Regions from separate parts of the Vibrio aerogenes genome, predicted to be linked through region 2. Evidence: predicted binding sites of a transcription regulator. Region 2 holds the regulator's gene; each other region holds the start of a gene.
What was found. Region 2 encodes PurR, which represses purine synthesis genes. Its sites were predicted from a motif close to TNANGNAAACGTTTNCNTNA; they were not measured.

Region 1 (8,334 bases), 960 kb from region 2:
TACTGACAATTGCTGCGCCTGAAGCAGGCATTGCAGCGATGACGGCAACTCAGGCAGGAAGTGTTCAGCAACGAATTAACTATACCAGAGCCAATGAGAAAGAAGCAGACCGATTTGGTATTGAAACGCTGGCAAAGGCCGGATTTGATCCGTATGCCATGCCCCGTTTCTTTGGAAAACTCGCAGCGGAATATCAGTACGCAAGTAAGCCACCTGCAATGTTGCTGACTCACCCTCTCCCTGAAAGCAGGATTACCGACAGCCGGGAGAGAGCTCAACGCTATGCTCATGTCGATGAGAAACCGTCCCTTGCTTACCAACTGGCCAGAGTCAGAGTGATTGTTCGTTTCACTGGTATTAAAGCCGAAGCTGCTCTGGACTGGATCAAAAGGCACCGGCCAAAGCACCCGTCTGAAATAAGCGCAGCATTTGATTACGGTCAGGCGCTTGTTTATCTGGACCAGAAAAAGCTGGATGAAGCTGAAGCAATTCTGAACAGATTAGTTCAGTCTTCACCTGACAACTCTTTTTATCTGGATGCAATGTCGGATTTATACATCGACCGTCAACACCCGGAAAAAGCAGTTCATTTACTGGCAAAATTACTCAAAGAATCACCGCATAACCAGGTACTGGCGATCAATTATGCAAATGCACTGATAAAAGAAAAAAAATACAAGGATGCAACCCGGATTTTGCATCGCTATACACATGACTTTCCTGATGACAGTAATGGATGGTCTTTGCTCTCTCAGGCCAGTGCTCTCTCCGGAGATGAACCGGAAGATTTAGCCGCAAGAGCTGAAATAATGGCAATGAAAGCGGACTGGGATCAGGCAATCCAATATTATACGCAGGCCAGCCAGCTTGCTAAATTAGGCAGCTTACAGCAGGCACGTTATGATGCCAGAATTGATCAATTGATCGCACAAAGAGAACAATTTCTCGCATTACAAGAATAAGTGTCTATAAACTATAAATAACCTGTTGGCCACAAGGAGGCGTTATGTCTGTCGTTATTTATCACAACCCGAAGTGTTCTAAAAGCCGGGAAACTATGGTTTTACTTGGTTCCAGAGGTATTGAACCTACTGTTATCAAGTATCTTGAAACCGGACTGACAGTCGGGCAACTCAAATCACTTTATGAGCAACTGGAACTGGATTCTGTTAGAAAAATGATGAGAACAAAAGAGGCCTTGTATAAAGAACTGAACCTCAAAGATGAGACATTGAGTGATGAAGCACTTTTTCAGGCGATGGCCGATCATCCAAAGCTGATTGAGCGACCTATCGTCGTCTCTGGCGGAAAAGCACGTCATGGCCGACCACCAGAAAAAGTACTTGAAATTCTATGAAAGTAAGGATTTTAGTGCTTTACTACAGTCGCCACGGTTCGACACTTGCACTTGCCAGACAAATCGCACGGGGGATCAACGCTGTCCCTCAGTGTGAAGCTATCATGAGAACCGTACCTGAACTCGATGCCTCACCCGGCAATCCTGCCGATCCCTATATTACACTTGATGACTTAAAAACCTGTGATGCACTTGCGATGGGGAGCCCGGTTTGGTTTGGTAATATGGCTGCACCACTCAAACACTTTTGGGATCAAACAAGTTCACTATGGATCAGTGGTGATTTAATCGACAAGCCCGGATGTGTATTTACCTCATCGTCATCTTTGCATGGCGGGCAGGAAAGTACACTGTTAAGCATGCAACTGCCATTGCTTCACCATGGGATGTTACTCGCCGGTATTCCATACAGCGAGCCAGAACTCCATACAACAAGTGACGGTGGCACCCCATACGGAGCAAGTCATCACAGCCAGAAAACAGCACCACTAAGTCAGAATGAACAACTTCTGGCACAAAAACTGGGAAGCCGGCTGGCAAATCTGGCTATTCGCCTCAGCGCGTCAGCAGAAAGCCAGATACAGTCTTAGTTTATTGCTTCCAATGATAAAACAGTTCAGACACATGACTCTCAGAGTCAGTATTATCTTCCTGTTCCATATTGTCTTGTTGAACATCTTGCTGAACAGTATTGTCTCGTTGACCCACACTTTCCTCAGAAGGCTTAGTCTCAACCCGCTTTTCTCCAGCCGGTTGCGCTTCGGTTGTACCAGCAGGTTCGTCTGGCATTTCCCGCATGGCGGTGTCTTCATTCGCCGGGTCTTTTTCGATCAATGAGACGCCCATCAACTCCTGCTCAAATTCTTTCTGGCTGGTTAATAAGTGAATCTGATAAGAGACGGTATCTCCCTGAATACCTGAAATATCGACAGAAGCGACTGAACTCAGCTGATTCAGTGCATTTTCCAAAGCAAAAAATGATGTTGCCCGGGAAACACCTGTCACTGAAATTTTAACCATCAGTGAAGACTGACTATGGACTACAACAGCATTTTTATTTGCATAATAATGGGTCAGCTGATCGACCAGCGTCTCTAATGCATTATCTCCGGAAGCGGAACCAGTCACAGGAACAGAAGAGAAATTCATCATTTCATCGGGAACCTGATCGTAGAGTGACCACCGGAAATTATTATTGTGCGCACGAAGAACAAGGACAGCATCCGGATGATATCTCTGACTGGCCCGGCTAATCGGTTGCATAAAGTTTCCCCACACATCTGATGGGTCAATACCGGTAATATCATCAAAGTCACCCACAGGGATAATAACCGGAATTCCTCTTTCTTCAGATAACGCTTTCAACTTATTAATTTCCGGATTAGAGACATTTTCCCAGACAATAGAGCGCTGAAAATCTTTATCCTCAACAAACCAAATTAATATTGTTTCTCTTTGTGCAGGCCAAAAAGGTAATTGCGCCTGAGTCAGTAAAGAGCCAATCTGCTTTTCACTGAATACCATTTTCAACGTTTTATGTTTCTCTTTCTTCCCGTATCCAATCTGGGATAAATACTGGCTATTCTGTGACAAAGCTTTCTCAATAATCGCATTTTTTACAGAATGTTTATCCCCGGTTGCTTTGATAACAACCGACTTCATTCCCTCAATACGAGCCATGTCATCCGATATTTTTTCATTCACGGCCACTTCAGCATGATAAATATCTACATGCGTTGTCGCGAAACACGAAAAAGCCAGTGAGATAAGACTAAAAAAAGCAAGAGAGCGCATAATTTTCCAAAATATCAATAATTATCGTGTGATCATAAGCAAGTATTGCTTTCCGGGCAAGTAAAGCCGCCTTCATGATCATTTTTGTTCATCAGTATGATTATGGCAAACGTTTAAATAAGTGATAGAATCCCGCAAATTTGACTTAATTAAGGGAATAAACATGAGAAATGCCATTCTGGGTATTCAAATGCTTTTTGTCGCATTTGGTGCTCTGGTTTTGGTTCCGCTGCTGACAGGGCTGGATCCAAATGTTGCGCTATTTGGTGCCGGTGCCGGCACACTCCTTTTTCAAATCATCACCCGCCGGTCTGTTCCAATTTTTCTTGCCTCTTCTTTTGCTTTCATTGCACCTATCATGTTTGGGATTCAAACATGGGGCCTTGCCGCCACAATGGGCGGATTAGTTGCTGCCGGAGGTGTTTATATCATTCTGGGTGGATTGATTAAAATAAAGGGCGCTGATTTTATCCATAAATTATTACCGCCGGTTGTTGTGGGTCCGATTATTATGGTGATCGGTTTAGGTTTAGCACCAACAGCAGTCAACATGGCATTAGGAAAAAGCGGTGATGGCTCAATCCAGTTATTCGATGGGCAGGCATCCTTATGGATTTCGTGTGCTTCTTTATTTACCACGATATTGATGAGTGTATTTGCGAAAGGAATGTTCAAACTATTACCCATATTTGGTGGCATTGTCGTTGGATACGCTCTCAGCCTGTATTTCGGCGTCGTAAATTTTGATGCTGTGACGAATGCGGCATGGTTTGCTCTGCCAGCATTTACCCTACCCGAATTCAATATTAATGCAATTCTGTTTATGATTCCGGTCGCAATTGCACCGGCAGTAGAGCATGTGGGTGATATTTTATCGATTTCAAATGTAACAGGTAAAGATTACCTCAAAAAGCCTGGCCTGCACCGGACAATCACGGGAGACGGTGTCGCAACGATGGCAGCAGCAATGCTGGGCGCACCACCGAATACAACTTATAGTGAAGTGACTGGTGCCGTCATGCTGACCAAAGCATTTAACCCGGTCATTATGACGTGGGCTGCCGTAAGTGCCATTATCTTAGCATTAGTTGGTAAGCTTGGAGCACTGCTGCAAACGATCCCGGTCCCGGTCATGGGAGGCATCATGATTCTGTTGTTCGGCTCTATTGCAACCGTTGGGTTAAATACGTTGATTAAAAATCATGTGGATCTGCATCGCTCCAGAAATCTTGTCATTGTTGCAGTGACGCTGGTTTTCGGCATCGGAGGAATGGCTTTTGGTATTGGTAAATTCAGCCTGCAGGGGGTCAGCCTTTGCGGTATCGTTGCAATTTTACTCAACCTGATTCTGCCACAGGATTTGGGTGAGAATCATATTGTTGATAACGCTCAGATCGAAGATTAATCCCATCACACAGAGCATGAAACCGTTCGTGAAGCACCCAAAAACACCGGTAAAGCATTGCCGGTGTTTTATATCCGGATACTCTCAAAGCAATAATTTCAGGCTTCCTCCAGACACAGCTGGGTAAAAGTCCCCCGTGTTAAACCCGCCAAGTCCTGAGGCGCAAGTTCTATCTCTAATCCTCGTTTCCCGGCGCTGACACAAACAGTCTCCTGCTCTTTTGCACTGATATGAATAAAGGTTGGCAGCGCTTTTTTCTGTCCCAGCGGGCTGATACCTCCCACGATGTAACCTGTGGTTTTTTGAGCAATATCAGGATTCGCCATTTCAGCCTTCTTTGCTCCGGCAGCTTTTGCCGCCAACTTCAGATTCAGTTTCTGATCAACCGGGATGATTGCAACAGCCAAAGTGCGGGGTTCTCCATTCAGGCTAAATAATAATGTTTTAAAGACCTTCTCCGGCGATTGTCCGATAGCCTCAGCAGCTTCAAGGCCATAGCTTGAGTGATTCGGATCATGTTCATACTGGTGAATGGTATAAGAAATCTTTTTTTTCCTGGCGAGATTAATTGCGGGGGTCATTTGTAACCTCTGACTTCAAGTGAAACATCAACAGGACGATATATCAGCGCTGTTACCGGTTGAGCAGATCAACAGTTTCAAAATAAAAAACAAAGGTATAAACAGAAAGAAAGCGGTGATATTTCTGAAACCCGGTTGGCTGAAGCGCCTTGCTATCCAAACAACCTGAATGACAACTTCTTTGACTGTCCGGAAGTTCAGCACCAGAATAACATCACTGCAGTTCTCTGGTGCTGACACATGTTAAAAACAATCAACTCACTGAGTCAACTTGTTTATTTGTAGACTATCGCCCCATCCGGCTTGTATGCCTGACTATTTAACGGGCTATGATTTTGCAGGTATTCTTTCAGTACATCCGCATCAACAAAGCCTGTATTGACAAATCCGGCATGTTGCGTGATTTTCGGATAACCGTCACCACCGGCAGCATTAAAGCTCGGAATACTGAAACGATATGTCTTTTCCGGCTGAAGTGGCTTTCCACCGATCATCACTCCGGAAACACCATCAGCACTCACTGTCATCGAAATACCGGAAAATTGAGCATATGCCCCCGAATCAACTGGCTTTGTCGCAACAACATTCAGATACTGAAGTACCTCAGCACCAGACATGTCCACATAAGTCAGCTGATTCGCAAACGGCTGAACTTTCAGAACATCTTTATAAGTCACATCTCCGGAATCAATCGAGTCACGCACACCGCCTGAATTCATAATTCCGAAATCCGCTTTGGCTTTTTCCTGCTGCGCTTTTGCGATGAGGTGCCCCAGATTCGTCTGGTGAAAGCGAACAATATGTCGATCACCTTCCAGTCGTCCTTTCACCGACGCAATTTTTTCTCCAAGCTGTTCCTGTCCTTTATCCTGATAAGGTTTAAGGAAATTCAACAGTGCCGGATCCTGAGGAATTTCAGACTGAATCAGAACACGCTTTTTCTTCCCGTTGACTTTCACTTTTTTCTTCAGATTAACCGGGACTAATGCGTAACTGACCATTTTCAGATCACCATTACGGAATTCATAGTCGGCACGCCCGACATATTTTCCCCACTCATGAGCCTGAACAATATATGTTCCATTCTGGAAATCAGGCTTACAGGCATCACCTGGCTTAAAGCGATGATTAATGACGTTTGGTCCTTCCATACAAACAGGATCCTGCGAGTGACCACCCACAATCATATCAAGTTGGCCATAATCAAGGGAACGAGCCAGTGAAACATCTCCCGGTGCATTGATACCAAACTTACCGTTCGCATAATGCCCCATGTGAGTCACTGCGAAAATCAAATCCGGATGTTCATTTTTCTCCAGATTATCAATCACTTTTTTCGCTTCTTTTTTCGGATCTCTGAATTCAATCTGACTGATATATTCCGGGTTGCCAATTTTTGCCGTATCTTCTGTCGTCAGACCAATGACAGCAATACGAATCCCCTGCTTTTCAAAAATTTTGTAAGGTCTGAATAACCGCTTGCCGGTTTTTTTATCATAAATATTGGCGGATAAAAGCGGGAAATTAGCCCATTTTTCCTGCTTCAGAAGAACACTCAGCGGATTATCAAACTCATGATTCCCCAGCGCCATAGCATCATAACCGATAATACTCATCCCTTTAAAATCAGGTTCTGCGTCCTGCAGATCGGATTCAGGAACACCGGTGTTAATATCACCGCCGGAAAATAAAAGAACGCTGCCCCCCTCTGAAGCCACTTCCTGTCGAATGTCATCAACAAGTGTCTTTCTTGCAGCCATGCCATACTCACCGTACTTATTCTGCCAAAACCGTCCATGATGATCGTTGGTGTGTAACACTGTGAGATGATAGGTCTGGTCTTCTTTCCAGTGGTGTTCTGGCTGAACAGCACAACCGGAAACCAAACCAGCCAACACCGTCGATAACAATACCTTTTGAATTGATGGGAGCTGCATAATTGATCCTTAACATTAATGTTGACAGCAAATCTTCAGTTTCATTGATGAACCCAGCCTTCGCCTTAAGCAATCATCATAGTCCGGGATTGCAGCCTGTCGCCCCTGAAGAAAAAAAGCAGCAGCCGAAGGATTTAACATTTTAAAATGAAACGTATGCAAATTACAGAAATGTTACAAATACCAGGTCACACTATTATGTTTTATCCTGATATATCAGACACAAAAAAAGCACCATGAATGGTGCTTTAAGACATGATGACTTCGCTGACTATCGGATATCTATGTTGCCAAAGCTTTTAATCAGATCATCCAGAGCTTTCATCTGAACCAAAAAAGGTTCCAGTTTTTCCAGTGGCAAAGCTGATGGACCATCACATCTGGCTTTATCAGGATCAGGATGTGCTTCAATAAACAAGCCGGCAATACCTGTGGCCAAACCAGCCTTTGCCAGCTCAACCGTTTGCTCTCTTCGCCCACCAGAAGCAGCCCCTGACGGATCGCGCATTTGCAGTGAATGTGTTACATCAAAAATAACCGGACTACCATTCGATGATTTCTTCATGACGCCAAAGCCAAGCATATCAACCACCAGGTTATCATAGCCATGGCAAGAGCCTCTTTCGCACAAAATGACCTTCTCATTGCCACATTCAGCAAATTTTTCAACAATATTTGCGACCTGACCCGGACTCATAAACTGAGGTTTTTTCACGTTAATGACTGCATCCGTTTTTGCCATCGCTTCTACAAGATCGGTCTGGCGGGCAAGAAAAGCAGGTAGTTGAATGACATCCACCACTTCAGAAACAGGTTGCGCCTGAGCTTCAGTATGAATATCTGTGATGATTTTCACGCCGAACTGCTGTTTTAATTCTTCAAAGATTTTCAAACCTTCTTCCATTCCAGGGCCACGATATGAGTGAACAGAGCTCCGGTTTGCTTTATCAAAAGAAGCCTTAAAAACATAAGGAATACCCAGTTTATCCGTCACATTGACGTAATGCTCGCAAATCTGCATAGCCAAATCACGGGATTCCAGCACATTCATCCCGGCAAATAAAGTAAAAGGACGGTCATTTGCAACAGGAATATCACCTACATGTACTGTTTTCTGTTCCATCTAAATCTCTCTGTAAGAAGTTAATTAGTGAATAGTTATCGGAGTATTCTGCAGAATACTGACCTGATTTTTAAATAAATCAGCCGCAGGATCATCCGGACAATGTTCAATAAAATACTGATAATCAGACAATGCGA
Region 2 (8,334 bases):
TTTCATGTTTCTGATAATGGTATTGTTGTTATCGCAAAAGGAACAAAAGTTGGATTCTAGGATGGAAAAAATAAATATATGGTTTGCTGTATCGGAGGTTCAGGGCATTGTAAAAAGTGGAGGGTTGGCTGATGTTGCAAAAGCATTGCCAGTGGCACTTCAGGAGCTGGGTCATCAAATTAATGTTGTCATGCCAGGTTATCATGCAGTTCCAGACAAAAATAACATGAAAATAATTTATGAGACTGCTCTGACTCACTGGCCGTATACACCTTATAAAGTCCGGCTATCATCACTTGATAGTATCAATATTTATTATATCGATTGTGACACCTATTTTGACCGGACGGGGCTTTATTCTGAATATAACCGAGCTTATGCTGACAATGGAGAACGATTTGGCTTTTTCTCTGCGGCAGTACTTGATATCTTACCAAAACTGGATATTCGTCCTGATATCATACATACCAATGACTGGCACACCGGGTTGATTCCCTTTCTTCTTAAGACCCGATACGCAAACGATGAATTTTATCAGTCGATCAGAAGTGTACTAACAATTCATAATGCTTTGTTTAAAGGAATTTTCTCCTATGATGAACTTGAGGTGATTCCGGAACTGCATCTCAATGGAATGGAGTTTTTACAATATGGTCAAGGGTATGTAAGTACACTCAGGGCCGGGATTGCGTTTGCTGATAAAATTAATGCAGTTAGTCCAAATTATGCAGCTGAGCTACTCACACCTTTAGGATCCCACGGACTCGTCGATGATTTTGTCCATAAAGCAAAAGATTTGTACGGGATTATTAACGGATGTGATTACTCCGAATGGAATCCACAGACTGATACTTATATTCCCCGGAATTACTCTTCAGAAACGGATTCGTTACGGGAAGGAAAACAGACTTGTAAAAGGCTTTTACAGGAAGAATTACAGTTGCCTGTGAGAGACGTGCCTGTATTTGGTATGGTTTGCCGCCTCACCCAGCAAAAAGGATTTCATTATTTATTACCAATACTGGAGCTTTTTCTTCTGAATGATGTTCAGCTGGTTATTGTTGGGACGGGTGAGCCGGAGATTGCCAATCAATTACATCAGGTTGCTTTGTCTTCACCTGATAAATTTGCCTTTGTTGATGCATACAGTAATCACTTTGCTCATATGGTTGAAGCGGGTGCCGATTTCTTTTTGATGCCTTCTGAGTTTGAGGCCTGTGGCTTAAACCAGATATATAGTATGGCTTATGGCACGTTACCTATTGTCAGAGAAGTCGGGGGACTGAAGGACACCGTTTTCGATTGCCATAAATATCCTGATAAAGCGACTGGTTTTAGCTTTTCAGAGCCGGATGGAAAGGCGCTGCTGGTTTGTATGCAACGTGCTTTACTATTTTATCTGCAACAACCTGAAGAGATGCTTAAAATTCAGCAAAGAGCCATGCAGCTCGATTTTAGCTGGAAGGATTCAGCGAAAGAGTATGTCCGGATGTACCGGACAGCGCTGATGACGTCATCCGCAAGGTAAATTTTCTGAATAAAAAAAGCACCTGAAAACAGGTGCTTTTACTAAGACTTGGCCAATAATTATATATGCCAATTATAACAAATTAGCCAGTTCCTCACGACGTGATTTCGGAATAACCGACCAGTGTTTACCTTCTATGGCGCCTTCAGGTGCCCACAACAACTCAAGAGATGGCTGAGTTGTTGGATGAGTTTCCTGAATTGCCTTATAAGCCTGAATCGCTCCTTTCTCATGAAGATCAGCGACAGAATTAATACCTGCTTTTCTCAGCATGCGTTCTGTTGCCAAACGTAGATTAGGAAGATCTTTCAATCGTTGTGGTTTTGTGACCTCTTGTGATTCTTTTTCAAGTTTAGCCGTTTTAAAAGCCTGCGTTGCAATAGTGAGTATCTTTGATTTGTCCTTCCAGTATTCCGCAGGAAGTGCGTAATACTTAGTGACAACGGGGAACCCGCGCTTTGCATAGACATAAGGCTCAAACTCTTGCTCCTTGAATGTCTCTAGTGAGTTGGAATCTGCTCGTATATGTAACTTGTCCTTAACGACAAGTGCAAACATGATATCTTCAACAAAAATACCAAATCCGCCAAACATTGAGCGAGATTTAACACGTCCCAGCTGCTCAAATAGCTGCATTGAATTTTTAAGGGTTGGTTTATCCATGCTTTTCGTCTCGGTGTATTTTTAAATGAATACGCCACCAAAATCAGGTCCGAGAATTTAGCAAAATAATGCAGAAAATATGTTAGTAAGACGTCAGTAAATGACGAACTATGAAATGCATTTTTGCCATCGGTAACCCCGCTACCTACCACTCTCTGGTTTAGGCCGGAGGCTTTGCGTCCCACCTTTTCAGATGGTTTGCCCTGTGCGTGACACTTTTTTCTAATGTTTAATTAACAATTGAAAAACGATAAATAGATGCTAGCATCTATTCGCAAATGTGATTTTAGTCCAAATTATGCGGTAGATCAACTAATAGCGTATGAACTAAACATTTTTTTTAATTCATGCGTGTTCATATACATAATATGGCGGACAATTATGACCGATTATTTAATTTTTTGACAGTATCACGAGCAACGATTTCGGGATGCATTTCAAATATTCGACGCTCATGTTCTTTGTTTTTGATACGCTCAAGCAAAATTTCGAAAGCGTTTTTGCCTACACGTCTTTTGGGTTGATGAATTGTTGTCAACGGAGGGGAGAAATATTCAGAAATCTCAATGTTGTCATAGCCAATGACTGACATATCATCGGGAATTTTTATCCCCCGTTGCTGAAGCCGGCTCATGAGTCCTAAAGCCATGGTGTCATTAAAACAGAAAATAGCGGTTGGCTTTTCATCCATAGCAATAATTTTATCTGCAGCCAAAACAGCCGTATCACATTCAAAGTTACCTTCCAAAATCCAGTCATCATTGGTCGGTAAATTTGCTTCAGACATTGCCCTGCGGTATCCCAGAATACGTTCTTTACAAATAGCCTTGGAGAGTTGTCCGCTTAAACAGGCAATTTTTTTATGGCCATGATCAATCAGATACTTCGTTGCCAGATAACCGCCTTCTTCGGAGTTATCAATGATTTTATCTGCCTGAGAACTTTCCGGCCCCCAGTCCATAACAACTTTAGGAATATCCTGATAGCCATCGAGCATATCCAGCAAGACTTCGGTCAGATCAGAACAAATGACGAGGATGCCATCTACTCTTTTTTCAGCAAGCATACGAATATAATCACGTTGTTTTTCATATAGCCCGCCGGTATTACATAAGATGAGCGTGTATCCCTGGCGATAACAATAACTTTCCACACCGTCGATCACCTCTGAGAAAAAAGGGTTAGTCGACTGAGTAACTAACATGCCTATCGTCCGGGTTGAATTGCATTTCAGACTTCGAGCCACAGCACTGGGTGCATAGTTTAATGATTTTACTGCTTCCAGTACTTTTTCCTGAGTTGCCTCAGCAACAAAACGTGTTTTATTAATCACGTGCGAAACAGTTGTCGTTGATACACCCGCAAGGCGGGCAACATCTTTTATTGTAGCCATAGGTATATACTCTTTCGCTGAAGGTCTGTAATGTCATTGATGAAAATAACAACTTCTGCGGCATCAATTATTTGAAAACGTGAAATTTTAAAGCTCAGCTCCGGGAATAGCAATCCAAAACCCCGAATTTATATCATAACTTCACTCAGGCAGATTGTTTTGTGAATTATGTATTATCATCCGGTGAGCCTGAGACGGCTGCTTCCTGACTTGAAACCCATTTCTTTAACTGTTGCCAGAGTTGTCCTAATGTTTCGTGCCAGTATTTTTCTGTTTGTTCCAGATATAAGGATTTTGGTGCATATTTTTCCCATGGCTGCGCAATATCTTTCAATGACAGATAGTTGGTTGGTGCCGGAACCGGATCTAATCCTGCAGACCTGAATTCGTGCAGTGCCCGTTTCATATGGCTCGCTGAAGTAACAAGCACCAGCTTTTGATTACCAATGAAATTTGCCGCTTGTTGCGCTTCTTCCCACGTATCCCGTGCGTTCTCTAACAGAATAATGTCAGACTTTGCCACACCAAGTGACAGCGCTACTTTTGCCAGCATACGGGCGTGACTTAACCTTGTTTGTGCTGCATATCCTGAGAGAATCAGCTTTGCGCCCGGATACATACGCATGATCCGGATACCTTCTGTCAGTCGCATCAGGGCTGTTCTGCTGATTTGCGATGTTGGAGGGATTTGGCTGTCAACAACATGTCCACCACCGAGAACCATCACATAGTTAACCGTCCCCTCAATGGGCAGAAAAGCAGAATACTGACGTTCCAGAGGAGCCAGCAGACGACTTGAAACAGGCTGAAATGATGCCATAAAAAGGCATACATAAGAGAACAGAACGATCAGACAACCAGTCTTTCTTTTCGTTGTAAACATGATCAACATCAACCCGATAAAGCCAATTAATAGCAACGAGGGAAGAGGCATCAGAAATGCAGAAACGATTTTTTTTAGTGCAAACATATAAAAATAGTCCGAAAAATCAGCAATTGAGAATAAAAACGATTAATCCCTCTTTATTCCTGCCATTCCTGTGACAGAATAGCAGCACGATTGATTATAATAACTCATGCTATTGTGACTGAAGACCGCAATTTCGACGATATTGCCCACAAATTCGCAAAAAATATATACGGCTCTGACAAAGGTCTGATCCGCCAAACAATTGTTTGGGAAGATATTATGCAAATTCTGGGAAAATTTCCATCATCTCATGCACCTTTAAACATATTAGATGCCGGCGGCGGGCTGGCACAGATGTCTCAGAAGTTAGCTGAAGCGGGACATCATGTAACATTATGTGATTTATCAGTTGAGATGTTAAAACTGGCTCAGGCAGAGATCGAACGCAAAGGATTGCAGGCACAGTATGATTTTGTTCATTCACCCGTACAGGAAATTGATAAACATATTAAAAATCAGGTCGATTTTCTTATGTTTCATGCAGTGATGGAGTGGCTGGCTGAACCAGAAGAGGCATTAAAACACCTGCTCGGTAAGGTCAGGCCTGGTGGCGTAGCTTCTGTGATGTTCTACAATCACCATGGTTTAGTTTTTAAAAATGTTATATGTGGAAATATACCTCATGTTCTGGAAGGAATGCCTTTCCGGAAGCGTTTTAAGCTACAACCCCAAAAAGGACTTCTGCCTGAAGAGGTTTATCGGTGGATTGAAATGTCAGGGTTTGAGATTGAATGTAAATCCGGTATTCGTTGTTTTCATGATTACATAGGGAATCGAAAGAATATGGGAGAGTATACTTATGAGGATGTGCTGGCGCTTGAGCAACAGCTATGCCGTCAGGAGCCTTACTTATCGATGGGACGATACATTCATGTTTTGGCCAGAAAAGTGAGTAAGGAATAACAAATTTATGATGGATGAGTTGATTCCGGAAAAAAGTGAACAATCAATAGATGAGCTGGTTGGCTGGGTGAGGCAACATGATTTTTCACTCAGTCTGAGTTCTGAAAAACTTGCTTTTTTAATCTCTCTTGCTGTGTTAAGCCATGAGCGGTTTGATGACGAGTTAGGTGAAGGTGAGTTACATGATGCTTTTGCCATTGTGACCCGGTTGTTTGAAGATACCGGCGATGCTTCTGCATTTCGTGCGAATAATGCAGTGAATGATCTGGTGCAACAACGGCTGATTCAGCGTTTCACCAGTGAAATTACCGATGGCGCAAGTATTTACCGCCTGTCACCGTTAGCCATTGGCATTACTGACTATTATGTCCGGCACCGTGAATTTTCTAAACTGAAATTGTCCATTCAGCTTTCCATTGTGGCTGACGAAATGGAAAAGGCAAAAGAGGCTGCAGAAAAAGGTGGTACGCCGGGATACTGGCAAAAGCATGTCTATGGCGTTCTGAGATATTCCGTTGGTGAAATATTCGATCAGATAGATTTAAACCAGCGGGTGATGGATGAACAGCAGCAGGAAGTTAAAGACCAGATTGCCCAGTTACTGAATAAAGACTGGCGCGATGCGATTCAGAATTGTGAGTCATTATTATCTGAAACTTCCTCTACACTAAAAGAGTTGCAAGACACCCTGCAGGCTGCCGGTGATGAGCTTCAGACTCAGATTCTGGATATTCAGGAATGCATTTATGGCCATACTGAACTGGGGTTTGTCGAGGAGATCTTATTTCAGCTGCAAATGAAACTGGATCGGATTATCAGCTGGGGGCAACAGGCCATTGATCTCTGGATTGGCTATGATCGGCATGTCCATAAATTTATCCGGACTGCGATTGATATGGATCAGTTCCGGGCCTTTAGTCAAAGACTTCGCCAGTCTGTCAATGAGTACTTTGAGCTACCTTGGTATCTGACGTTTGCAGATGCTGAGCGTTTTACTGATCTGCGCGATGAGGCGCTTGTTCTCAGAAATGATGAAGTGACCGGTCATGTGCCTGAAGAAGTAGAATATGAAGCGTATGAACAGGTCACGGATGAACTTTCTGAACGGATCGGCCATATGTTGACTGCCCACAAAGAGAAAGGAGAACCCATTGATTTGACTCTGGTTCTGAAAGATTATCTGGCTTCTCACCCCAGAGCCCATCATTTTGATTTAGCACGTATTGTTGTCGATCAAGCCGTTCGTCTTGGTTACTCAGGTGCAGATTATCAGGCAATTCAGCCCAAGTGGCAGGCAATTAACGAATTTGGTGCAAAGGTACAAGCGAATGTCATCGACCAATATGAATGAATACATGCCAGAAAAACTGGTCAAAGCAATTTCTAACCCTCTTTTTCCTGCGCTTGATAGCTTGCTGCGGGCAGGGCGGCATATATCCGGTGAAGATTTGGACAATCATGCCTTTCTCTCTGATTTTGAACCGGAACTGGCGATGTTTTATCAGCGCTATAATACAGAGCTGGTCAGAGCGCCGGAAGGTTTCTTTTATCTCAGACCCCGCTCAACTTCTTTGATTAACAGAAGTGTTTTATCTGAGCTGGATATGCTGGTCGGCAAAGTGTTGTGTTTCTTGTATCTCAGTCCCGAGCGATTGGCACATGAAGGTATATTTACCAGTCAGGAATTATATGACGAGCTGTTATCTCTGGCTGATGAGAAAAAGCTGATGCGGCTGGTTACACACCGGGCCAGTGGTTCTGATCTGGACCGTGAAAAACTATTTGAAAAAGTCAGAACATCGCTACGCAGACTTCGCCGCATGGGGATGATTGTGGTGATTGGTGATTCAGGTAAGTTTGTGATTACGGAAGCTGTGTTTCGCTTTGGTGCTGATGTACGTCTTGGTGATGACATGCGGGAAGCTCAGTTACGCTTAATCAGGGATGGAGAAGCGGTGGTGCCGGTCCCGTCTTTCGATGAAAAACAAACATCAGAACAACAAATAGCAACAGAATTAACAGAATTTGAAGGTGAAGCATGATTGAAAGAGGTAAATATCAATCACTGACTATGATCAACTGGAATGGTTTCTTCGCACGGACCTTTGATATCGATGGGTTGGTGACGACGCTCTCCGGCGGAAATGGTGCCGGTAAATCAACCACTATGGCCGCATTTATTACGGCGTTGATCCCGGATCAGAGTTTGCTTCATTTCAGAAATACCACGGAAGCGGGAAGTTCCCAGTCATCCAGAGATAAAGGTTTACACGGGAAACTTCAACCCGGTGTATGTTATGCGGCACTTGATGTGGTGAACTCCCGTCATCAGCGCCTTTTGTTTGCCGTCAAGCTACAACAGGTTGCGGGCCGGGATAAAAAAGTTGATATCAAACCTTTCTTAATTCAGGGCTTGCCAAGCCATGTCCGGCCAACGGATATTTTGATCGAAGGTGTCTCTGAACAGCAGGCCCGGGTGCGTCAGCTCAATGAAGTCAAAGAGTGCGCACTGGCTCATGAAGGGGTTCAGTTTAAAGCATTTCAATCGGTCGTTGACTACCATGCACAAATGTTTGAGTTTGGGGTTGTGCCTAAAAAAATGCGTTCAGGTGCGGATCGTTCCAAATTCTACCGGCTGATTGAAGCATCACTCTATGGCGGGATTTCCAGTGCGATTACCCGGTCACTACGTGATTATCTTTTGCCGCAAAACGGTGGGGTAAAAAAAGCATTTCAGGATATGGAAGCGGCGCTCCGTGAAAACCGGATGACACTGGAAGCGATTAAAACGACCCAAAATGATCGCGATTTATTTAAGCATCTGATTACTGAGTCGACCAATTATGTGGCAGCAGATTATATGCGTCATGCCAATGA
Region 3 (8,334 bases), 1.7 Mb from region 2:
GAGGCGGTCATTCTAGCGGGATAATTTTCAGTGTCAAACACTTTTTTAAATTTTCCTTTTAAGCCCTGACCGGACTCACATCGTTCAGGCTGTTGTTGCCGCCATCCCGTGTCAGTGGGGCGCATTATAGGGGAGTAATTATATCTGGCAAGTACTTTTTTCTACTTTTTTTTAATTTCCGCTCAAGTGGGTAATTTTCAGGCAAAACAGTCTTTTTTTGCTGCATATATCAACAATTTCCAATATTTAATCAAGAAGAGCTTCAATAATATAAAGGTGTTTATTACAAATATTGATTAAGATAACCTTCTTCAACGAATAACTTCGGAATAACTCTATCGTATCTATCATCAGTACAGGAAAAGCAGGTATGGCAAATTTACGTAGTTATAGAGGTATCTGCCCCAAAATAGCGCAGTATGTTTATATAGATAGTTCTTCAGTCCTTGTCGGAGACATTCAGATTGGTGAACACTCCAGTATATGGCCTCTTGTTGCTGCTCGTGGGGATGTGAATTTTATTACAATCGGTGAACGAACTAACATTCAGGATGGGAGCGTGTTACACGTTACTCACAAGAATCAGGATAATCCTCAAGGCCAACCACTCATCATAGGTAACGATGTCACAATAGGGCATAAAGTAATGCTTCATGGTTGTACGATTCATGATCGCGTTTTAGTGGGGATGGGATCAATTGTGCTCGATGGTTCTGTTATTGAGAGTGATGTCATGATTGGTGCCGGTAGCCTCGTCCCGCCGGGGAAGATACTTGAAAGTGGATACCTCTATATAGGAAGCCCAGTCAGGCAGGCACGTCCTCTGTCTCCGGAAGAACGTGCGTTTTTACTAAAATCAGCGGAAAACTATGTTCAAAACAAAAATGACTTTCTGTATGAAGTAAAAAACATTGACTAAAAAATCACGATACGCCCTTGTTCGTCATATCGATCGTCCTCTATTGCGTTTTCTGCCAGTTCTTCGATATCAAAACGATATTGTGTAAACACATCAAGGGCATTGTGACTATCAACTATTGTCTGGGCAGATATCTTTTCTAATGCAGGCAAAGAAATGAAACATTCTATCAATAATCCACTCAACTGAGCAGAGAAGCAAACCTGTTGAGTCTCATCACACCAATACTGTACATCAGAAAAAATTACAGACTGATTCATGCAGCACCTTCGAGATTTCGTCTCAACTCATTCAAAACTTGTCGGGTACCCGGACGGATTCCCCGCCACAGCATAAAACTCTCGGCAGCCTGACCAACTAACATCCCCAATCCATCATAAGCATGAGCACACCCACTTTCTATAGCCCACTGATTAAAGACGGTTCTGCCGTTTCCATACATCATGTCATAAGCGACGCTATTCTTGCCAAAGATACAGTCAGAAATCTCTGGAAGCTGGCCGCTCAAACTTGCTGATGTAGAGTTAATTACAATATCAAACCCTGATTTGATCTCACACATTGGCTGAGCTGAGACATTCCCAAGAGGACCAAAGATTTCATACAGACTCTCAGCTTTCTCTACTGTACGATTCGTAATGACAATAGATTCTGGCTTCTGGTTTAACAAAGGCTGAATCACTCCTCGGGCTGCGCCGCCGGCACCAATCAATAAAATATTTGAACCTGCTAACGGAACCTGATGCTGTAGCAAGTCAAACACCAATCCTTCACCATCGGTGTTATCTCCGAGAACGCCGCCATCATCCAGTTTTTTCAGAGTATTGACCGCTCCGGCAAGCCGCGCTCTTTCAGAAAGCATATCTGCAAATTGACAAGCTTCCTCTTTAAACGGAACTGTGACATTACATCCTTTACCACCCTGAGAAAAAAAAGTATCAACCGATCTCTGAAAGCCATCAACAGGAGCTAACTCGGCAGTGTAAGTCATATCCTGATTCGTCTGACGAGCAAAAAGAGTATGTATAAATGGTGATTTACTGTGTTGGATCGGGTGACCAAACACAGCATATCGATCTGTCATATGAGCCATATTTTTGCCTTAATAAGCGAATAAAAAGCTAAACGAATAAAAATACAACACTGAACCTACCACCAGATATCAAACCTGTCACCATTCTCTTGGCAACAAATACTGATGCAGTTGTGCTTCAGCGCTCCCTGGTTCTGGCTGATAATTATATTCCCAGCGGGCTAATGGAGGCATCGACATTAAAATAGATTCAGTTCTCCCTCCAGACTGCAACCCAAATAATGTACCCCGGTCTAAAACCAGATTGAATTCAACATAACGCCCGCGACGATAAAGTTGAAACTGGCGCTCACGTTCTCCGTAGCAAAGATGTTTTCTTTTATCAACAACAGGAAGATAAGCCTTTGAATACCCTTCTCCAACTGCCCGTATATAAGCAAAACATGTTTCAAAATCCCATTGGTTCAGATCATCGAAAAAAATTCCGCCGATACCTCGGCTTTCTTGCCTGTGCGGCAGATAAAAATATTCATCACACCATAATTTGTGCTGTGTATAAACATCTTCTCCAAAAGGCTCACAGATAGATTTCGCTACTGCATGCCATTCCTGACAGTCTTCATCAAAGGGATAAAAAGGTGTGAGATCAAATCCCCCACCAAACCACCAGATGGGTTCTTCTCCCTCTTTTTCTGCAATAAAAAAGCGCACATTCATATGTGATGTTGGTACATAGGGATTTCGGGGGTGAACCACCAGAGAGACACCCATTGCTTCAAACTTTCGGCCTTTTAGCTCCGGTCGGTGTGCTGTCGCTGAAGCAGGCATTTCATCGCCGGTAACATGGGAAAAGTTAACGCCAGCCTGTTCAAAGACAAGGCCTTCTTTCATGATACGGCTACGTCCACCACCACCTAAACGCTCACCAGTAGTTCGCTCCCACAGATCCTGTTCAAAAACAGCGCCACCATCTGCATTCTCTAGCTGATGACATATCTGATCCTGTAATTTCAGAAGAAAATTTTTCACGGACTGCTTATTTGTCAGCATCATCAGACTATCCTTTTCTCAAAACTTCTAAAGTGCGGGCATCTCTGATCTCACTTGGTTTGTCCCGGCCACCCGTTTCACCGGTCAAAATAGCGTTTAATTCACGACCAAGTTGTTCAACCACATCTTTAGTCGTCATGCATGGAGGATGCCCTGTTAAATTTGCACTGGTCGATGTAACTGGTTTTCCAAATGCAAGACAAAGTTTACGTACAAGCGGGTGATCAGTCACCCGGACAGCAATCGTATCAAACTGACCACTCAACCATGGTGAACTCTTAACTCCGGCTGGCATAATCCATGTTACAGGACCGGGCCAGGATAATTTTACACGTGTTAACTGTTCATCCGTTAACTGCCGGACATCGATATATGGTAATAATTGTTCAAAATCAGCAGCAATAAGAATCAGCCCTTTCTCAACAGGACGCTGCTTCAGTCCAAGCAGCTTCTTTATTGCTTCAGGGGAATCAGGATCACACCCGACACCAAAAACGCCTTCGGTAGGATAAGCAATTACACCATTTTCATTTAAGGCAGTAACAACTTGCTCAAAGTTATTCACCATGATTTTATCGTCCGTATCAAACATACTTCTAAAGATTAGCTAGTGTACAAACGATTAATCAGGAAACCTAAATCTATTTATCTAAAATAGAGTAGTGGGTGTATATCTCCCATCACGCAAACGTTTTCCTTATTCAATATTTCACCGTATAATGCGCGAAAATTTCTTTTTCATTATCATCACAGTCACAGGAATCAGAGATGAAAGTCGGAATAATCATGGGATCAAAGTCAGATTGGCCAACAATGAAACTAGCTGCTGACATGCTGGATCAATTTGGCGTTGAATATGAAACGAAAGTCGTTTCTGCTCACCGGACACCTCACTTACTGGCAGAGTATGCCAGTGATGCAAAAGATCGGGGAATTCAAGTGATTATCGCAGGCGCAGGCGGTGCTGCACATTTACCCGGAATGACAGCGGCATTTACCAGCATTCCGGTCCTTGGTGTACCTGTCCAGTCCCGTGCTTTAAAAGGAATGGATTCTTTGCTGTCAATCGTTCAAATGCCAAAAGGTATTGCCGTCGGAACGCTGGCAATTGGTGAAGCAGGTGCCGCAAACGCCGGCATCTTAGCAGCTCAGATTATTGGTATCCATTATCCGGCAGTAATGGAAAAAGTAGAGCAATTCCGCCAGTCTCAAACAGATATGGTGTTATCTAACCCAAATCCTGAAGAGGAATAAAACCGATGCATCACGTTCTTGTCTTAGGTGCAGGTCAGCTCGCACAAATGATGTCTCTTGCCGGAGCTCCTCTCAATATTAAGATCAGTGCATTTGATGTTGTCACTAATCAAATAGTTCATCCATTGACCCAGGAAATACTGGGAACGGGGCTCGATACAGCAATTGCACAAGCGGATGTTATCACCGCTGAATTTGAGCATATTCCTCACGATATTCTTTATCACTGTGAAAAAAGCGGCAAGTTACGCCCAGGCGCTCAAGCCATCAAAACCGGTGGTGATCGTCGTTTGGAAAAAAAAATATTAGATGAGTCTGGCGTAGAAAGTGCCAAATACTACGTTATCGAAACCAAAGATGACTTTGAAAAGGCAATACAGCACGTCGGCATCCCGATGGTATTGAAGACAGCATTAGGTGGTTACGATGGTAAGGGGCAGTGGCGTTTACATACAAAAGCCGATGCTGATGCTATCTGGCAAGAAATTCAAACCAGCCTTGAGTCAACTCAAAATCAAGCTGTTGTTGCTGAAGCTTTTATTCCTTTTGACCGCGAAGTCTCACTGGTAGGTGCCAGAGATCAATCGGGTAAAACAGCGATTTACTCGTTATCCGAAAACATCCATACAAATGGTGTTCTCAGCCTGTCGACATCACTTCATGATCCCGAACTGCAAAATCAGGCGCATACGATGTTTAAAGCAGTCGCTGATGCGCTGAATTATACCGGTGTACTGGCTCTGGAATTTTTTGATGTCAGTGGAAATTTACTTGTAAATGAAATTGCGCCACGGGTACACAATTCTGGCCACTGGACGCAAGAAGGCGCCGAAACATGTCAGTTTGAAAACCACTTACGCGCAGTTTGCGGCTTACCTCTGGGCTGCACTAAATTGCTTCGGCCAACAAGTATGATAAATATTCTGGGCGAAAACACCTTGCCTGAAGCCATCCTTGACACAGATGGATGTCATGTTCACTGGTACGGGAAAGAAAAACGTCCTGGCAGAAAAATGGGACATATCAATGTTTGCGCGGAAAATGATGAAAAGCGCTTAAAGACCTTATGTTCTCTTGCCCAAATACTGGATAAGAAATCTTTTCCTGCGCTTCACAAGTTAATCGAAATATAAGAGTCTGGTTATAACGGTCATGACATTAAAAAGCGTCATGGCCTTCTTCATGACCACACTTCTTACTGGCACATACTTTTTTGACACCTGCTGCCGTCTTCTTTTCTACCAGCAATCGAAAACCGCACAGACTGCAAACCCCATCAAGAGGCTGTGAGTTAACAGCAAATTTACACTTTGGATAACCATCACATGCCCAAAAAGTCTTACCAAATCTGGATTTTCTTTCCACCAGAACACCTTCACGACATTCAGGACATGAGATTGATTGATCTGCTTTCTGTTCATGAGATTCAAATGGTTCAGTATGCTCACACTCCGGGTAATGACTGCATCCAATGAACATCCCAAAGCGTCCCTGACGCAATACCAGTTCATGTCCGCATTCTGAACAATTTACCCCAAGTGATTTGACGATGTGTCCGTCATTCTGATGAAGCGGTTGAATAAAATCACAATTCGGATAGGACGAGCAACCAAGAAAAGAACCATGCTTACCATGACGAAGCTGCAGAGGTGACTGACATTGGGGACATAAGCCTTTTTCTGCTAATGCATGAGCATGGGCAGAAAAAAGCTGTTGATTAATTTTATTTCGACTCATTGCTGACTTGCTACTTAATGTAAAATGCCTTGCTCGTTTGTATAGAGCCACTCTTCCATTAATGTATAAGCATTTTCATTTCCGGGCACATTAAACAACACCATTAAGATAATCCACTTCAAGTCATCCAGCTCAAATGCCGAGGTTTCAAGCCCCATAACACGATCAATAACCATCTCTCTGGTTTCGGGTGTCAGTACTTTTATTTGCTCCAGAAATAATAAAAAGCCCCTACATTCAGCATCAAGCCGAACGGACTCTTTCTCTGTAAAAATCCGCATTGCTGTTGTCGCACTAACAGACAATGGGGAATGAACATCACTTTGTTGAAGTGATGCTAACTCTTCTAACCAATGAAGGGCTTTAAAGATCTCTTTTTGATGAAAACCTGCGCGTAGCAACTCATCTTCTAACTCATCTTGATCTACTTGTAACTCAGCATCGCTATGGATGTAAGTTTCAAACAGATACATAAGAATATCCATCATCATAGCTAGCCCCTCCCCTTACGAATATAACCACCAGCAACAGCAACAACATGTCCGGAAAGTTCTAAATCCAAAAGTTGTCTCATAACTTCATGAACAGGTATATTGGTCCGGGTTGCAAGAATATCAACTGGTGTAGCTTCTACTCCTACGTTAGCTAACAGTTCAGCAAATGGCAATTCTTTGTCTACATTAAATGGGGGAAAAAGCTCACTTTGTTGATTTTTTTTCTGATCTATCGTCCATGAAGAGAGAGTTCCCACTTCTTCCATCACTTGTCTGGGGTTAAGAACCAAACTTGCACCACTGCGTATCAGTTGATTACTTCCCCGGTAACCAGCCTGGTGAATACTCCCGGGAATAACAAAAACATCTCTGTTTTGCTCTGCTGCATATTTTGCTGTAATCAGAGACCCACTCTTCTCAGCAGCTTCAATCACCACAACGCCCACAGACATTCCACTAATAATCCTGTTTCTGCGGGGAAAGTTTTTTGGTTTTGGCGGTGCAGCAGGACAAAATTCAGAAACTAAAGCACCACCACTTTCAATCATCCGCTGCGCCAGCTGCCGGTGGCGGGAGGGGTAAATATGATCGAGTCCGGTTCCCAACACTGCGACAGTTTGACCGCCTCCTTTTAAAGCACCATCGTGTGCATGCCCATCAATACCAATCGCCAGACCACTGGTCACAACCAACCCATGACTGACAAATTCATTCGCAAAATGCCAGGCATCCTGTCGCCCCGGATGACTTGCAGCACGACTTCCAACAATCGCGATTTGCGGAAGAGAAAGAACTTCGGTGTTTCCCAGCACAAAGAGTAAAGGTGGTGCTCCGACCGTCTCTTTTAATAAGGCGGGATAATCCGGGGCATAATATGGAAGAATAAAACGATTTTCTGATCTATTTCGCCATTTCAGACAAGCCTCAGCCGCTTTATTTGCTCCGGAAGTTAAGTATTGGACCTGTTCAGGTTTCAGTCCGAGATGCAGCCATTCTCCGGGAGTGTAACGACTCAGAGAAGATAAAGAATCGTGAAGCAGTATTTTTTGTAACCCCTTGATCCCCAAACGAGGTATGGTTGATAGCTTTATCCAAAATAAAAGTTCATTTTCTGCTTCAGAATCAGAATGTAAGCTCATTAAGAGTTCCTGTAGGAATGAAGATACATCATGCTCAGAACACTTCCGGTATCCCATTAAAAAAACATTGGTACAAAAAGAAGATGACAAACTCCCCGGCTAAATGGTTTATATCTTCTTTAAATTGTTATCACATGCTGTCAATTGGCGCTTAAAATGTCTAGAATTGGAACATTCAACTTTATTTTCTTTCGACACATTTCAACGATTTGAGTGTATATGTCTGTATTACAAGTATTAACGTTTCCTGATGAGCGCTTACGTAAAGTCGCTAAACCGGTTGAAGAAGTCACACCGGAAATACAAAAAATTGTCGATGACATGCTTGAGACCATGTATTCCGAAGAGGGTATCGGTCTTGCTGCAACTCAGGTTGATATTCACCTGCGTATCGTTGTGATTGACGTTTCAGAAACCAGAGACCAGCCCCGGGTTCTGATTAACCCTGAAATTACCGAAAAACGCGGAGAAGATGGCATTGAAGAAGGCTGTTTATCTGTACCTGGCTCCAGGGCACTTGTTCCAAGAGCTGCGGAAGTTTCTGTCAAAGCATTAGACAGAGACGGAAAGGAATACACCTTTGAAGCAGATGATCTTCTGGCAATTTGCGTTCAGCATGAACTGGATCATCTGTCAGGAAAATTATTCGTTGATTATCTATCGCCACTGAAACGTAAGCGAATCAAAGATAAGCTGGAAAAAATCAAG
Region 4 (8,334 bases), 860 kb from region 2:
CAGATCATCGCAGAAGGCTGGAATCAGTCTGTGGGATCTCACGATGCGACTGCTCATGCTGAAATTCAGGTGTTGAGAAAAGCAGGTACAGTGCTGGAAAACTACCGTCTCACGGGAACAACATTGTATGTCACTCTGGAGCCCTGTCCGATGTGTGCCGGCGCTTTATTGCACAGCCGTGTACAGCGCATTGTGTATGGTGCTTCAGACCTGAAGACCGGTGCAGCCGGCACCGTGATGAATTTATTTGAAGGTCAGGGCGTCTATCATTACGCCGTGATTGAAAAAGGGTTACTTGAATCAGACTGCCGACAACAATTACAGCAGTTTTTTAAGCGCCGGCGAAAAGAGATTAAAGCCAGTAAGAAACATCACGGCGGATAAAGGCCGGATAACGAACGATATTTCTGAAAGCCGGTATTTTTTGTTGTTGTCAGGAGCTGAGATGAAAACCCCGTTAAGTACATCACTCAGGATGAAAGATGGCTAATGTATGTCCGGTGCCGGGTGAAAATTTTCGCTTTGTTATTCGCCAGCTTACGTTTACGTCGCACTGTGGATGTGATTCTCCACAGATGTTTTGATTGTACCCTTCTTTTTAGCATAAACAGAATCCTCCTGTGTTCCTTTATCTCAATAAGACAGAAACATTTTTATCTGGGTTTATTGTTAACATGTTTTATGACCGGAAGATGAATCCGGAATGCCGGACTCATCTCTTATTTATGGCCTTTCAGGGAAGAAATCAAGAGCCAGTTGGTGACACTTTTCTGTTATTCTGTCTTTGCCGGATTTTACGGCTTCACCGGAAGTGATTCCGGTGTCTCTGACTCAGGTTGTTTTTTTTCAGTGATCTGTGGCGCTTGTTGGTTTGACGGAGCTGAATCTGCCCGTGCTTCAGCGCTGATTTTCTGTGTGGTTGCTGATGTGTCTGAGATCGTTTTTTCTGTATCAGAATGCGTTGTCTCCGGTGACGCTTGTTCAACGATCGTTTCTTTTTTCACACCATCATCCACCTGCTGTTCATCCACAGGACGAGCCTGTACAGGCGATCCGGGAATCACCACCAAATCATCCATTTCTGTTTCTGTCCCATTCTCATGCGCTGTGACGCCATTTGAATCCAAATGACCGATGAGGCTCTGGTAGTAACGGCGGATGTTTTCGACATAGGTCAACGCTTCATTGCCGCGGGCATAGCCGTAGCGTGTCTGGCTGAAATATTTTCTTTTTCTCAGCAGAGGCAGTCTGTCTTTGACATCTCCCCATGCATCCGGGTCACCGCCCTGAGAGCGTGTCAGGCGCCGGGCATCCATCACGTGTCCGAATCCCATATTATATGAAGCCAGTGCAAACCATATTTTCTCATGCGCAGGAATCGAATCCGGAATCCGGCTGACGAGTTTTCGCAAATATTTTACGCCCCCTTTAATGGATTGTTCAGCGTTGAGACGGTTCTTAATACCGACGGCTTTGGCTGTTGGCAGCGTCAGCATCATCATGCCACGTACTCCCGTTGGAGATTTTGCCTTCGGATTCCAGTGAGATTCCTGATAAGCCAGTGCAGCGACCAGACGCCAGTCAAACTCTTCCGCGTATTGTTTAAACAGCGGAGACCATTTGGGCAGACGGTCATCAATGGCCCTGAGAAATGCCCGTGTATCCACATAATCAAAAGTGCCAACATGACCGATGTATTTTTCTTCCAGTGAAGAAATCAGTCCGGCCTGTTTTTGTTGACCGAAAAATTCGATCATCAGTGCATACAGACTTTCATCGTCCGAGCGACGGATAAACCATGAAACGGGCTGGTCGTCAGTAATTTCAAATGCGGTGGCCAGTTCAGGATAAATCCGTTGTGCAAGAGATATTTCGATCGAATCGGCGATGGTAAATGCCAGCGAACCTTCCGAAACCTGTTTTAATAAATCATGAATATCTGAGTTTGTTTCAACCTGATAACGCAAATCCGGGTATTTATTCTTCAGATGAATCAGGGTTTGCTCAAAGTGGGAATCTTCGACCACACTCAGCAGGTATTTTTGTGGTTCAGAGGATTGTGGATCATTCTGCTTGCGGATGATTTGTTTGATATTGCGTGGTTTCCACTGTCCCTGACGATAAACGACCTGCTGGCTGACATAATAATAAACCGGACCTGGTCTGAATTGACTGATCCGTTCTTTAGTCTGGCTCTGGCCTGCGGCAATGATATCAATTTCACCCCGTTTCAGAGCCGGAAACAGTGATGAAATCCGGTAAACGGGCTTCACCTCGAGTTTGACCCCCAGTTCACTGGCAAACTCCCGTACCAGCTCGTAATCGAGTCCCGAAGGGCCGTCTGGACCGATAAAATAGGACAAACCATTATTGACGGTTCCAACGCGAAGCACGCCTCTTTGTTTGATTTGATCCAATTCACTTTTGGGTTTTGAATCGATCTGACAGCCACTCAACAGGGCAACACAGGAAAACCACAGAATGAGTAACTGAGTTGTATGGCGGAAAAAACGGGTCATGTACGGCTTGTCTTTTTTCATGAAATATATCTTTAAGCATTTAGTCCTTTATATCAGAGCTCCGGTGAATGGCAACTTTTGATTGTCCGAAACTCAGGTTAAACCGGCTGAGTCACAAAATAACCTTGATTTGTGTGCAGACAATCCGCAAACGGCGGCCTGAATACGCCAACTGTAAAAAAATGGCGCAAACGGTTGCGTTGGTTGTTACATCACAGAACTAATTCATTTATAATGCGCTCGCATCACAGAGGTGAAATTGGTGTAAATTGAGTGAGATTTGATTCAACTTTCTGAATTTATTCCAATTTTATACTCAACCAACTGCAACGAGACTTAAGCATATGAGAATTTTCCGCGGTTCCCCGGCACTTTCTGAATTTCGGGTAAATAAGCTTCTTGAACAATGTCGTGAACATGATTTACCTGTCACCGGTATTTATGCTGAATTTATGCACTTTGCTGATCTGACGGCTGAACCGGATGCTCAGGATGTTGAAAAGTTAGAAAAACTGTTGACCTATGGTCCGACGATTGAAGAACATCAGCCTGAAGGGCTGCTGCTTCTTGTCACGCCCCGTCCCGGAACAATTTCTCCCTGGTCTTCCAAGTCGACTGATATTGCGCATAACTGTGGACTGAACAAAGTGAAGCGTCTTGAACGCGGCACCGCCTATTATGTCGAATCTTCATCTGAGCTGAGCGAGGCCCAGGTGAATCTGGTGAAAGGATTGATTCATGACCGGATGATGGAAATAGTCTGTTTCGAGATGAATCAGGCCGCTTCACTGTTTACTGTCGCCGATCCTGCACCGATGACACCGGTCGATATTCTGGGCGGTGGCCGTCAGGCGCTGGAAGCTGCAAATACAGCACTGGGGCTGGCTTTGGCAGAAGATGAGATAGATTATCTGGTTGAGAGTTTTACCCGCCTGGGCCGGAATCCGAATGATATCGAACTGATGATGTTTGCACAGGCAAACTCGGAGCACTGCCGTCATAAAATATTCAATGCGGACTGGACAATCGACGGTGTTCGTCAGGATAAATCATTGTTTAAGATGATTAAAAATACCTTTGAAACCACCCCTGATTATGTCCTGTCAGCTTACAAAGATAATGCGGCTGTCATGACAGGCTCTCCGGCGGGTCGTTTCTTCCCTGACGCGACAGATAAGCAATATCGCTATCATGTCGAAGATGCCCATATTCTGATGAAAGTGGAAACACACAATCACCCAACCGCGATTTCTCCGTGGCCGGGGGCATCAACCGGAAGCGGTGGTGAAATCCGTGATGAAGGTGCTACGGGGATTGGGGGAAAACCCAAAGCCGGGCTGGTTGGTTTTACCGTATCGAACCTGCGCATTCCTCATTTTGAACAGCCATGGGAAACCGACTTTGGTAAACCGGGCCGGATTGTCAATGCGCTGGATATTATGCTGGAAGGCCCGTTAGGCGGCGCAGCATTTAACAATGAATTCGGTCGTCCGAATCTGCTGGGTTATTTCCGGACTTATGAAGAGAAAGTTCATTCTCATGCCGGTGAAGAGGTGCGTGGTTATCACAAGCCGATCATGATTGCCGGGGGAATGGGAAATATCCGGGAAGAGCATATCCAGAAAGGCGAGATTCCTGTGGGTGCCAAACTGATCGTGCTGGGTGGTCCGGCGATGAATATCGGTTTGGGCGGTGGTGCGGCATCTTCTATGGCTTCCGGACAATCTGCAGAAGATTTGGACTTCGCATCTGTACAGCGTGAGAACCCTGAAATGGAACGTCGTTGTCAGGAAGTGATTGACCGCTGCTGGCAGCTCGGTGAAGACAATCCGATTGCGTTTATTCACGATGTCGGTGCGGGTGGTATTTCGAATGCCTTGCCTGAACTGGTAAACGATGGAGACCGCGGTGGTCGTTTTCAGCTGCGTGATGTTCCCAATGATGAGCCGGGCATGAGTCCGCTTGAAATCTGGTGTAATGAATCGCAGGAGCGTTACGTTCTGGCCGTTGCTGAGGAAAATATGGCAACGTTTGATGCCATCTGTCAGCGTGAGCGGGCGCCTTATGCGGTTGTTGGTGAAGCAACGCAGGAACATCACCTGACGCTGGATGACTCGCATTTTGACAATACGCCAATTGATATGCCAATGGATATTCTGCTCGGTAAGCCGCCGAAAATGCACCGGGACGCAACCACGCTGAAAGTGAATGGCGTTGAACTTGATCGCCGTGGCATTGAATTGAATGAAGCAGTTGACCGCGTGCTGCGTTTGCCAGCGGTTGCAGAAAAAACATTCTTGATCACCATTGGTGACCGGACGGTGACGGGACTGGTTGCCCGTGACCAGATGGTTGGTCCCTGGCAGGTGCCGGTGGCAAACTGTGCTGTGACCGCTGCCAGTTTTGATACCTATCACGGTGAAGCGATGTCAATGGGTGAAAGAACACCTGTCGCATTGCTTGATTTTGCTGCTTCTGCCCGGTTAGCGGTGGCAGAATCGATTACCAATATTGCAGCCACGGATATCGGTGATCTGAAACGGATTAAGCTATCGGCAAACTGGATGTCACCGGCAGGTCATCCGGGTGAAGATGCGGGTTTGTATGAAGCAGTGAAAGCTGTGGGCGAAGAACTATGTCCGGCACTTGGCCTGACAATTCCTGTGGGTAAAGACTCCATGTCGATGAAGACCCGTTGGGACGATCAGGGCGAACAAAAAGAAGTGACTTCACCATTGTCACTGGTGATTACGGCATTTGCGCGTGTTGATGATATCCGCAAAACAGTGACACCTCAGCTCCGGACAGATATGGGTGAAACCAGCCTGATTGTCATTGACCTTGGTCAGGGGCAGAATCGTCTTGGTGCGACGGCGCTGGCACAGGTTTATAAACAATTAGGTGATAAACCGGCCGATGTAGACAGTGCTGAACAGCTGAAAGGTTTCTTTAATGCAATCCAGATGCTGGTGCGTGAGGATCGTTTGGTTGCCTATCATGATAAAGGCGATGGCGGCTTGTTTGTCACGCTGGCTGAAATGGCATTTGCCGGACATTGTGGTTTGGATGTTGATATTGCCGCTTTGGGTGAAGATTCACTGGCTGCGTTATTTAATGAAGAGCTGGGTGCAGTGATTCAGGTTCGCGATGAGGACATGGATTCGGTACTCGTTGCACTGGCTGCCAATGGTCTGGGGGATTGCGCACATGTGATCGGGCAGGTGGAAGCTTCAGACCAACTGGTCATTCGTCAGGGTGAAACGACGTTGTTGTCGCGGTCACGAACTGAATTACGGACGATCTGGGCTGAAACAACCTATCAGATGCAGGCACTGAGAGATAATCCTGAATGTGCCGGACAGGAATTTGAAGCGAAGAAAAATGATGCCGATCCGGGACTGAATGTCAGCCTGAGTTTTGATGTTCACGAAGATATTGCAGCGCCTTACATTGCCAAAGGCGCTCAACCGCAGGTTGCTGTATTGCGCGAACAGGGTGTGAACTCGCATGTTGAAATGGCTGCCGCTTTTGATCGGGCTGGATTTGACGCCGTTGACGTGCATATGAGTGATATCTTATCCGGCCGGACTGTGCTGGATGGTTTCGATGGTTTGGTTGCCTGTGGCGGATTCTCATACGGGGATGTACTGGGAGCGGGTGAAGGCTGGGCCAAATCTATTCTGTTTAATGAAGAGGCCAGAGCGCAGTTTGCCGCTTTCTTCCAGCGGCAGAGCACATTTTCTCTCGGGGTTTGTAACGGCTGTCAGATGTTATCAAATCTGAAAGAGATGATACCGGGCGCTGATTTGTGGCCACGTTTTGTGCGAAACGAATCAGAGCGTTTTGAAGCGCGTTTCAGTCTGGTTGAAGTTCAGCCGTCTGATTCCGTCTTCTTCAGCGGAATGGCTGGCTCCCGTATGCCGATTGCTGTTTCTCATGGAGAAGGCCGGGTGGAAGTCAGAGATACAGCGCATTTAGATGCGATTGAACAATCAGGAATTGTAGCGGTGCGTTATGTTGATAATCTTGGCAAGCCGACACAACAATATCCGAATAACCCGAATGGCTCACCAAATGCGGTGACAGGTCTGACGACGACAGATGGCAGAGTGACGATTATGATGCCTCACCCGGAACGTGTTTTCCGTACGGTCGCTAACTCGTGGCATCCGGATGACTGGGGTGAAAATAGTGGCTGGATGCGAATGTTCCGTAATGCCCGCAAGCACATTGGTTAATCCGAACGGTTGATTCATCTCTGTGACATCGGCAAATCCCCCGCCACAGAAGGTGGGGGATTTTTTGTGTCCCTTCTTTTTTTGAAACGTCTTTTTGAAAATTTTGACAGAAAGAATTGTAGCCGGTATATTTATATGCAATTTATTGATTATTTGTTAATCAAGTTGAATATCTGATATCTGTTCGCTGCAACATACACCTGATTTATACCTGAGTTTCATTTTTCTTCTGGTTGTTGAGGGAGCAGATCTCTTCTCTCCGAAACAAAGGTTATTCTTCCATGTATAAAACAAAAGCGTTTGTATTTCTTCCCGGACTGCTGGCTGCTTCGGTTCTTTTGGCTGTCAGCCCTTATTCCGTAGCAGCTGAATCATACTTTGGTGTTTCACCTGATGGGACAACAATGGGTGATATCACGCCGCAGGTGCCGGTTCTGGCATATGATGACCAGCATGTTGTGCTGAGCTGGCACAAACCGGCTGATTATGAAAAGATTGTCGATTATAAAGTATATAAGAATGGCAAGATGATTGGCTTAGCCAGTCAGAACAATCAGGATCATTCGCCTGCCGTTGAGTATATCAATGCCTTTTTCAAAGCAGACAAAGAGAAGTTTCATCAACGACCGGTCTATCTGAACTTTAAAGTGGAAAACCTGACGCCGGAGACGCGCTATCAGTTCCGTATTCGTGCGGTTTATGCGGATGGTTCTGAATCTTCATTCAGTAAAGCTCTGAGTTTTACGACAGCCCCGGCTTTTGGTAAGGTCGTTAACGTCATGGATTATGGTGCGGTGGGTGATGGTTCAACTGTCAATACACAAGCGATTCAGAAAGCCATTGATGACTGCGCTCAGGGCTCTGCCAGTGCTTACGGTTGTAAAGTGGTGATTCCTGCTTCCGGCGCCAATAACAGTCATCCGGTTTTTGTTTCCGGTGCACTTTTCCTCAAAAGTAATATGACGCTGGAAATTCAGGACGGGGCGACCTTAAAAGGTTCAGCCCGTGCCGAAGATTATCCGTTGAGTCAGGGATATCAGTTATACAGCTACCGGACCAACCCAACGGATTCGCGTCGTCCGCCTTCTTTACTCAATACGTTAACCAAAGATCACCGCAATGGTTCTGTGAATGAGCAGAAAGGATATGATGCCCGCAGACATCAGTTTGAAAATATCCGGATAACCGGTGGTGGTGTTTTGGACGGCAATGGCTGGCAGCATTCCGCGAAAGGAACGGCTGATGAAGCAGGCAATACGTTGACTTATTATCAGGAGGGCAGCCGTAAGAAAGTCTTTTCCTACGGCATTCTGGCAGATAACCAGATGCTTTCTGCATGGCATGAGCGTGATTCTGGCTGGAAAACCAGAAAAGATCTCTACAAGCTGGTGGAAAAATCTTATGGTGGCTTTAACGGCCAGACCAGTAAAGATTTATATGCAAACCGCCGCTCTAGTCTGGCAACACTCCGCGGAGTCACCCGTGTTTATGTGGGTGATCTGAAAATTCTGAATCCTGCTTACCACACGATTATGTTCCTGGAGAGCGAGGATATTACATTCGCCTATAATCACGTT

Region 1: a site for PurR is predicted at 3,253-3,272, ahead of OCV29_RS13685 (uracil-xanthine permease family protein). Genes of this name have one in related genera too.
Region 3: a site for PurR is predicted at 3,683-3,702, ahead of purE (5-(carboxyamino)imidazole ribonucleotide mutase). Genes of this name have one in related genera too.
Region 4: a site for PurR is predicted at 2,703-2,722, ahead of purL (phosphoribosylformylglycinamidine synthase). Genes of this name have one in related genera too.

What each region holds. Positions count from the first base shown of each region.
Region 1 covers NZ_AP024861.1:3,098,614-3,106,947, forward strand. Annotated here, with positions in the region: gene bepA (beta-barrel assembly-enhancing protease) at 1-962, shown strand, start outside; gene arsC (arsenate reductase (glutaredoxin)) at 1,007-1,357, shown strand; gene wrbA (NAD(P)H:quinone oxidoreductase) at 1,354-1,947, shown strand; gene OCV29_RS13680 (DUF2066 domain-containing protein) at 1,949-3,151, opposite strand; gene OCV29_RS13685 (uracil-xanthine permease family protein) at 3,315-4,556, shown strand; gene ybaK (Cys-tRNA(Pro) deacylase) at 4,655-5,137, opposite strand; gene ushA (bifunctional UDP-sugar hydrolase/5'-nucleotidase UshA) at 5,413-7,074, opposite strand; gene kdsA (3-deoxy-8-phosphooctulonate synthase) at 7,346-8,197, opposite strand; gene OCV29_RS13705 (SirB1 family protein) at 8,222-8,334, opposite strand, start outside.
Region 2 covers NZ_AP024861.1:2,141,499-2,149,832, reverse strand. Annotated here, with positions in the region: gene glgC (glucose-1-phosphate adenylyltransferase) at 1-60, shown strand, start outside; gene glgA (glycogen synthase GlgA) at 62-1,528, shown strand; gene OCV29_RS09530 (TfoX/Sxy family DNA transformation protein) at 1,601-2,191, opposite strand; cyclic di-GMP riboswitch class I at 2,320-2,404, opposite strand; gene purR (HTH-type transcriptional repressor PurR) at 2,571-3,584, opposite strand; gene elyC (envelope biogenesis factor ElyC) at 3,751-4,554, opposite strand; gene cmoM (tRNA uridine 5-oxyacetic acid(34) methyltransferase CmoM) at 4,669-5,457, shown strand; gene mukF (chromosome partition protein MukF) at 5,468-6,808, shown strand; gene mukE (chromosome partition protein MukE) at 6,786-7,499, shown strand; gene mukB (chromosome partition protein MukB) at 7,496-8,334, shown strand, end outside.
Region 3 covers NZ_AP024861.1:3,887,299-3,895,632, forward strand. Annotated here, with positions in the region: gene OCV29_RS17410 (gamma carbonic anhydrase family protein) at 371-919, shown strand; gene OCV29_RS17415 (DUF1488 family protein) at 916-1,179, opposite strand; gene aroE (shikimate dehydrogenase) at 1,176-2,012, opposite strand; gene hemF (oxygen-dependent coproporphyrinogen oxidase) at 2,091-3,005, opposite strand; gene OCV29_RS17430 (Sua5/YciO/YrdC/YwlC family protein) at 3,010-3,567, opposite strand; gene purE (5-(carboxyamino)imidazole ribonucleotide mutase) at 3,771-4,256, shown strand; gene OCV29_RS17440 (5-(carboxyamino)imidazole ribonucleotide synthase) at 4,262-5,389, shown strand; gene OCV29_RS17445 (DNA topoisomerase family protein) at 5,415-5,993, opposite strand; gene OCV29_RS17450 (DUF494 family protein) at 6,008-6,484, opposite strand; gene dprA (DNA-processing protein DprA) at 6,487-7,626, opposite strand; gene def (peptide deformylase) at 7,846-8,334, shown strand, end outside.
Region 4 covers NZ_AP024861.1:1,277,839-1,286,172, forward strand. Annotated here, with positions in the region: gene tadA (tRNA adenosine(34) deaminase TadA) at 1-384, shown strand, start outside; partial or broken gene mltF (membrane-bound lytic murein transglycosylase MltF) at 891-2,519, opposite strand; gene purL (phosphoribosylformylglycinamidine synthase) at 2,864-6,757, shown strand; gene OCV29_RS05815 (glycosyl hydrolase family 28 protein) at 7,039-8,334, shown strand, end outside.